DNA from 2 places in the Exiguobacterium sp. MMG028 genome. Region 1 is predicted to be linked to the other one. Evidence: riboswitches for the same ligand, from Rfam matches in the RefSeq annotation. Region 1 holds a riboswitch; the other holds the start of a gene.
What was found. A riboswitch is a leader RNA that binds a small molecule or an ion and turns the genes downstream of it on or off. The one in region 1 is predicted to bind FMN.
Positions count from the first base shown of each region.

Region 2: another riboswitch for FMN. It lies ahead of ribD (bifunctional diaminohydroxyphosphoribosylaminopyrimidine deaminase/5-amino-6-(5-phosphoribosylamino)uracil reductase RibD); the one in region 1 lies ahead of PJK55_RS00730 (ECF transporter S component).

Region 1 is NZ_JAQJIN010000001.1:115,104-118,513, forward strand. Features, by position in the region: gene PJK55_RS00720 (NupC/NupG family nucleoside CNT transporter) at 1-767, shown strand, start outside; gene PJK55_RS00725 (2'-5' RNA ligase family protein) at 930-1,469, shown strand; gene PJK55_RS00730 (ECF transporter S component) at 1,529-2,116, opposite strand; FMN riboswitch at 2,280-2,422, opposite strand; gene PJK55_RS00735 (HesB/IscA family protein) at 2,521-2,877, shown strand; gene PJK55_RS00740 (NAD-dependent epimerase/dehydratase family protein) at 2,989-3,410, shown strand, end outside.
Region 2 is NZ_JAQJIN010000002.1:139,709-143,118, reverse strand. Features, by position in the region: gene PJK55_RS08010 (undecaprenyl-diphosphate phosphatase) at 237-1,049, shown strand; FMN riboswitch at 1,130-1,271, shown strand; gene ribD (bifunctional diaminohydroxyphosphoribosylaminopyrimidine deaminase/5-amino-6-(5-phosphoribosylamino)uracil reductase RibD) at 1,425-2,489, shown strand; gene ribE (riboflavin synthase) at 2,489-3,130, shown strand; gene ribB (3,4-dihydroxy-2-butanone-4-phosphate synthase) at 3,130-3,410, shown strand, end outside.

The DNA of each region.
Region 1 (3,410 bases):
CGCTTGTCATCAAGCCTTACCTTCCTACGATGACACAGTCTGAGCTCTTCGCAGTTATGGTCGGTGGTCTCGCATCGGTTGCCGGTTCTGTACTTGCTGGATACGCAGCACTCGGTGTACCACTCGAGTACTTGCTCGCAGCGAGCTTCATGGCAGCGCCAGCTGGTCTCTTGTTCGCGAAAATCATCGTTCCAGAAACAGAAGAATACGATGATGACATCGAGATTGCAGAGGACGAAGAAGACAGAGCGGCGAACTTCGTCGATGCAGCGGCACGTGGTGCTTCTGACGGTCTCTTCCTTGCTTTGAACGTCGGTGCAATGCTTCTCGCGTTCGTTTCATTGATTGCGCTCGTCAACTTGATCCTCGGTTCAGTCGGCGGACTCTTCGGATTTGATAGCTTGTCACTCGAATTGATCCTTGGTTACGTGTTTGCTCCACTTGCATTTGTTATCGGTGTTCCGTGGGCAGATGCAGTACAATTCGGTAGCTTCCTCGGTCAAAAACTAGTCTTGAACGAATTCGTTGCCTTCTCTGAGTTTGCACCAATCATCGGTTCTGGTGATTTGTCAGCTCGTACAGAAGCAATGATTGCATTCGCACTTTGTGGTTTCGCCAACATTTCATCACTCGCGATCCTTCTCGGTGGTCTTGGTGGTATGGCACCAAACCGTCGTGGTGACATCGCACGTATGGGTGTCCTCGCGATTCTCGCAGGTACGCTTGCAAACTTGATGTCAGCTACATTGGCTGGACTTCTTCTCTAATTAGTATAAGAAAACGCGATCACTTCGGTGGTCGCGTTTTTGTGTTCAATAATCAGCGACGAAGGAATTAGTAGGGGATGTTTGATACATAACCGATTCGCTTAGAAAAATTTACAAAATCAATCCTGGGTGCGCTATTATCAAAGGTGAGGAGGGATTGTAATGTATGCTCTAGTAGCCTATTTTGACGAGGAAACGGATGCGGAAGTGCAGAAACTTTGGAATTCGTTAAAAGAAGAAGGAATCTCCAGCTACGCGTTTAAAATTAAAAATCTACGTCCTCATATCACGTTGGCGAGCTATAAAATGTTAGCAGTAGATATGTATATCGAGTGGTTGTCGCGGCATTATTCCAAAACGCAAGTGGTTCCAATCAATTTTGAATCGATAGGGACTTTCATTGACTCGAAAACAATATTTTTAGCTCCGACGCTGAATGATGGACTAGCCAGACTTCATCAAAGTCACCATGCGCAACACGGAAACTTTGACGATTGTTCGGATTCATTATACATACCGAACAAATGGATCCCCCATTGTACGTTGGCCAATCACTTATCCGACACGCAGATAGTAGCTGCATTTCAGTATTTGACAAAGCGTATTCAAAAAATCGAAGGGAAGCTTGAGTCCTTAGCATTGATTCAAGTCCCTGAGCGTAATCATGTGAAGACCCTCTATACAATAAAACTTCGCTATTGAAGAATGGGTATATACATAGAAAAAGCACCTAGAATTTAATCTAGGTGCTTGCTTATCGTTTATGCTTGAAGTTGTACGCGCTGACGTTCGATCCACGGCTTCAATTTCAAGAAGAGTGGAACGAAGAGTGCGCTGATCAAGATCGCTTTAATCAAGTTGAACGGTAAGATCCCGTAAAGGACGAGGTCCGTCTTCACGGCCGGGTCGGCCATGTCTGCCATTCCGAAGAAGAAGGCATAGGCTGGCAAGATGACGAGATAGTTTAAAATGGCGAGGCTGAGTGCCATCGTGATTGTACCGGCGAGTAGTCCAGAAGCGAGTGCTTTGTTCGTCTTCCGTTTGTGATAGAACCATGCGACCGGGTACATGAATGCGACACCTGCGAAGAAGTTTGCGACCTCTCCGACCGGGACACCGCCACCGTTAAAGACATAGTACAAGACGTTTTTCAATCCGACGACCACGACACCTGCGAGTGGAGAAAAGACGATCCCAGCAATGAGTGCAGGAATGTCACTGAAATCCACTTTGAGGAATGGCGGTAAAAATGGGAGCGGGAAGTTGAATAGCATGAGTACGAACGAAATCGTCCCGAGCATCGCCAAAGTCACCATAGTTGTCAATCGTTTGTTGCGCGTAGTTTTCATCAGAATCTCTCCTTTAGGTCGCTCCTCGATGAATGGCACCCGTCGCATATAAAAACCCGATTGCAATGAAGACAATCGGGAGAGTTTACGCGCATACGAAATAGATGTTTTCCGAGGTGGAAAAGTCCACGTCAAAGAAAACATCCGGATATCGGTCGGATGCCGCCATCTTCTCCCATCCAGACTGTACTGTCGGCTTTCGAATCTCACGAAATCAGCAAGCAACGCCTTGCTCGCTCACGGGCTGAGAAGAATAAATTCTTCAATACCGCCGGTCGGGAATTTCACCCTGCCCCGAAGATGGAACGATTTAATTTTTTTTGTTACAGTTTAGTTATACAAGATAATGCACAAAACTACAAGTCAATTGACTTGAATTGAAGATAAAATGAGGAGGAGTTCAGATGATTCATTTGACAGAATCAGCAGCACTTCAAGTACAAGAGATGATGAAACAGACCGAACGCCCGGATGCACAATATTTGCGAGTGAAGGTCCAAGGTGGCGGATGTACAGGACTTTCATATGGAATGGGCTTTGATGAGGAAAAGACGGATAAAGATATTCAATTCGACCATCACGGCGTCCGCGTCATCGTTGCGGAAGTCGATCACGGTGTCGTCGATGGGCTCGAGATTGACTACAAGCAATCGATGCTCGGTGGGGGATTCACGATTAAAAACCCGAATGCCATCGCCACGTGTGGCTGCGGTTCAAGTTTCCGGACGGCGACGAACGCTGGGACACCAGGAGAATGTTAATTATTTTAGACTATGGAGCGCCATAGTCTTTTTTTGTGCGATTCGACCAGTTACGGAACGTCGGGGAAAGGGAATGTAGGGAAGAGAATCGTATTGAAGGGGGCTAGGGTGATGAGGAAAGTATTGATTTTTGGAGGATCACGCTATTTCGGGAAACGACTTGCCTTACGACTCGCGGAGGCGGGGGATGATGTGACAATTGTGACGAGGGGGCAATTGCAAGTTCCAGAAGCCGAAGGAATACGGTCCATTAAAGGAGACCGACAATCGGTCGCGACGATGAAAGACTTGGCACGCGAACGGTTCGACCTTGTCTACGACAATATTTGTTTTACCCCGTATCAGGCAAAAATCGCTTCGGATGCGTTCATGGATAAGGTCGGAAAGTATGTCCTGACGTCTACAATGTCGGTATACGCGCCGGGACCTGATTTAAAGGAGAGTGACTTTAATCCGCTCCATTATGAATATCATTTAGAAGCCGAGCATGACTACGGACAAGGGAAACGAGAGGCAGAGTCGTTCTTCTTCCA
Region 2 (3,410 bases), on a different contig from region 1:
AAACAAAAAGTTTTAATCAACCAAAAATGTCATATTTTTATAAAAAAGTACCCAACTGGAGAAATGGGGTCATCGCCTTCGCTCCAGATGAGTACCCTTCTATAATAAATTTAATTTTCAGACTAATCAATCGAATATTGAAATTACATCAAAAAATTTTTAACAGCTGGTCAACGAAAGTCGAGTTCTGCTAAAATAGGCGCATTGAGTGAAAAACAGAAAAGAGGATTACCATTATGACAGTTTGGTTATTTTATACGTTGCTCGGATTGATCCAAGGATTCACGGAGCCGATCCCGATTTCATCAAGTGGACATCTTGTTATCTTCCAAGAATTATTTAACATCGATTTGCCGGGATTGTCATTTGAAGTTTTCGTAAATTTTGCTTCGCTCCTCGCGGTCTTGACAGTTTATCGTAAAGATGTCATCCGCCTCATCGTCAGTTTATGGACGTTCCTGTTCAAGAAAGATCGTACAGATGAGACGATGGTCGATGTGAAATTCATCGGCTTGCTCCTCGTCGCAACGGTTCCAGCTGGTGTTCTAGGTGTCATTTTTGGTGACTGGATTGGAGAAGTACTCGGTGGCGTCGCGACGGTCGGATACACGCTCATCATCACAGGTCTCGCGCTTTGGTTCATTCGAAACATGCGCGGAAATAAAGGAGACGGCGGAATCACGTTACGTGACGCAGTATTGATTGGACTCGCCCAAGCGGTGGCGCTCATCCCAGGAATCAGTCGCTCTGGAGCGACGATTGTCATGGCGATGTTACTCGGGATTAAGCAGGAATCAGCACTTCGTTTCTCATTCTTCCTATTCATCCCGATCAGTCTCGGGACGATGATTTTGGACGGTCCGGCGTTATTTACGAACCCGGAAACACGTGACTTATTCGGTCCGCTCATCTTGGCGTTTGTCGCCTCGTATGCGTTGACTGCGATTTCGTTGAAATGGTTCCAGCACATCATGGCCAAAGGCGAATTAAAGTATTTCTCTTATTATTGCTGGATTGTCGGGCTTCTCGTCGTCCTCTTTCTCGCATAATCGAGGCGCTACTCTCACGGGTAGCGCTTTTTGTTTTGCGAAATCAAAATAATTGCGATACAGTAAATCTGTACAAACAAATATTCCTTCGGGGTCGGGTGAAATTCCCAACCGGCGGTGATGGGCCATGCCCTAAGTCCGTGACCCGGGCGCACGTGTGCGAACGGTGGATCTAGTGAGACTCTAGAGCCGACAGTATAGTCTGGATGGGAGAAGGAACAAAAAACAGGTCCGCGTGACCTGTGCTTCGTCGTACGCTTTTCTGTAAAGAAAACGTTTATTTGGCTTGTCCAAAAACGACGAAACCCTCCCACCAAGACCCTAAGGACCGTTCCTTAGGGTCTTTTGTTTGTACGGAAAAAAGGAGGGAGAACGATGAAACAGTACATGCAACAAGCCATCCAATTGGCGAAATCTGCCGACGGACAGACGGGTGTGAACCCGCTTGTCGGCGCCGTTCTCGTCAAAGACGGTCGCGTCGTCGGGCTAGGTGCCCATCTCAAGGCGGGCGAGCCGCATGCCGAGGTTCACGCCATCAAGATGGCAGGTGCGGCAGCTTACGGGGCGACACTGTACGTCACACTTGAGCCGTGCTCGCATCATGGGAAGACACCACCGTGTGCCGACTTGATTGTTGAATCCGGAGTCAAACGAGTCGTCATCGCCATGAAAGACCCGAACCCACTCGTTGCCGGGAAAGGGATCATGCGTCTCAAGTCGGCTGGCGTCGAGGTGGAAGTCGGTTTACTTGAAGAGGAGGCGCGGGCACTGAATCCAGCGTTCTTACGAGCGCTCGAGACGAAACGACCGTACGTCATCTTAAAGACGGCGACGAGTCTCGACGGAAAAGTTTCCTTGGATTCCGGTGAGAGTCAATGGGTGACGAGTCCGGAAGCCCGTCGTGACGTCCATGAACTGCGTGCCAAAACCGATGCGATTTTAACGGGAATCGGAACGGTGCTAGCGGATGATCCGGCACTGACCGTTCGATTGGACCATGAGACACGTCAACCGAAGCGAGTCGTCCTCGACCGTGACCTTCGCTTGCCACTTGCGAGCACGCTTGCCCGAACGGCTGAAGACGTCCCGGTGCTCCTGTTCACCTCGTCAGACGACAGAGAAAAACGGGAACAGGCACGTGCCATGGGAATCGAGTTATTCGATTATACGTCGCTCGGAAACGTGCTCGAGACACTTTACGCGAACGGAGTTGGACGCTTATTGATCGAGGCGGGACCGACACTTGTCACGTCCCTTCTTGACGGAGGGTACGTGGATGAATGGGTTGCCTATCAATCACCGCGCGTGTTCGGCGGGAAAAACGGTGTTTACCGTTCACAACAGGAAGGTTCGCTGGATGCGATTTCTCGTTTTGAGATTCAGCAGGTCGAGACGATTGGACCTGATCTGAAAGTCGTCCTTCGAAAGGGGGCGCTCTGATGTTTACAGGAATCGTAGAAGAAATCGGTTCGGTCAAAGCGGTGAAACGAAACGGACCGTCCTTGCGGCTCGTCCTATCGGGGGCAAAGGTGCTCGATGACGTAAAAATCGGCGACAGCATTTCGGTAAATGGGATTTGTTTGACGGTCACAACGTTTGATGCGTCAACATTCGCCGTTGATGTGATGCCAGAGACACTGAAAGCATCCAGTCTAGATGGCGTGAAGCCAGGAACGCGCGTCAATCTCGAACGAGCGATGCCGGCGAACGGGCGATTCGGCGGGCATTTCGTGTCCGGACATGTTGACGGCGTCGGGCGCATCACCAAGAAGCGTCCACTCGCAAATGCCGTATATATCGACATTCAATGCGACCCTTCGCTTCTCCCATACATCGTGCCGAAAGGCTCGATTTCGGTGGACGGAACGAGTCTGACCGTATTCGATGTATCCGAACGTGGGTTTACGTTGTCGTTGATCCCGCACACGTATAGTGAGACCGTTCTCGGGTCGAAGCACGTCGGTGACCCCGTCAATTTGGAATGTGACTTGTTGGCAAAATATATGGAAAAACTAGTCGGACAGTCGAAGATGACACTCGAATCTTTGGCATCACAAGGTTATGGAAAGGCGGGATGGTAATGTTTGATTCGATTGAACGGGCCATTGAGGAATTAAGACGCGGACGTCCGATCATCGTCGTCGATGACGAGAATCGTGAGAATGAAGGAGACTTTGTCGTGCTCGGTGACAAGATGACATCCGAGACGATGAACTTTTTAATCACGGAAGGGAAAGGACTCGTCTGTGCGGCCGTCGCCGAAGAAGTGGCGGCGCGCCTTGAACTTGCACCAATGGTGACCAATAGCACGGACCCACATGGTACGGCGTTCACGGTCAGTGTCGATCATATCGATTCGAC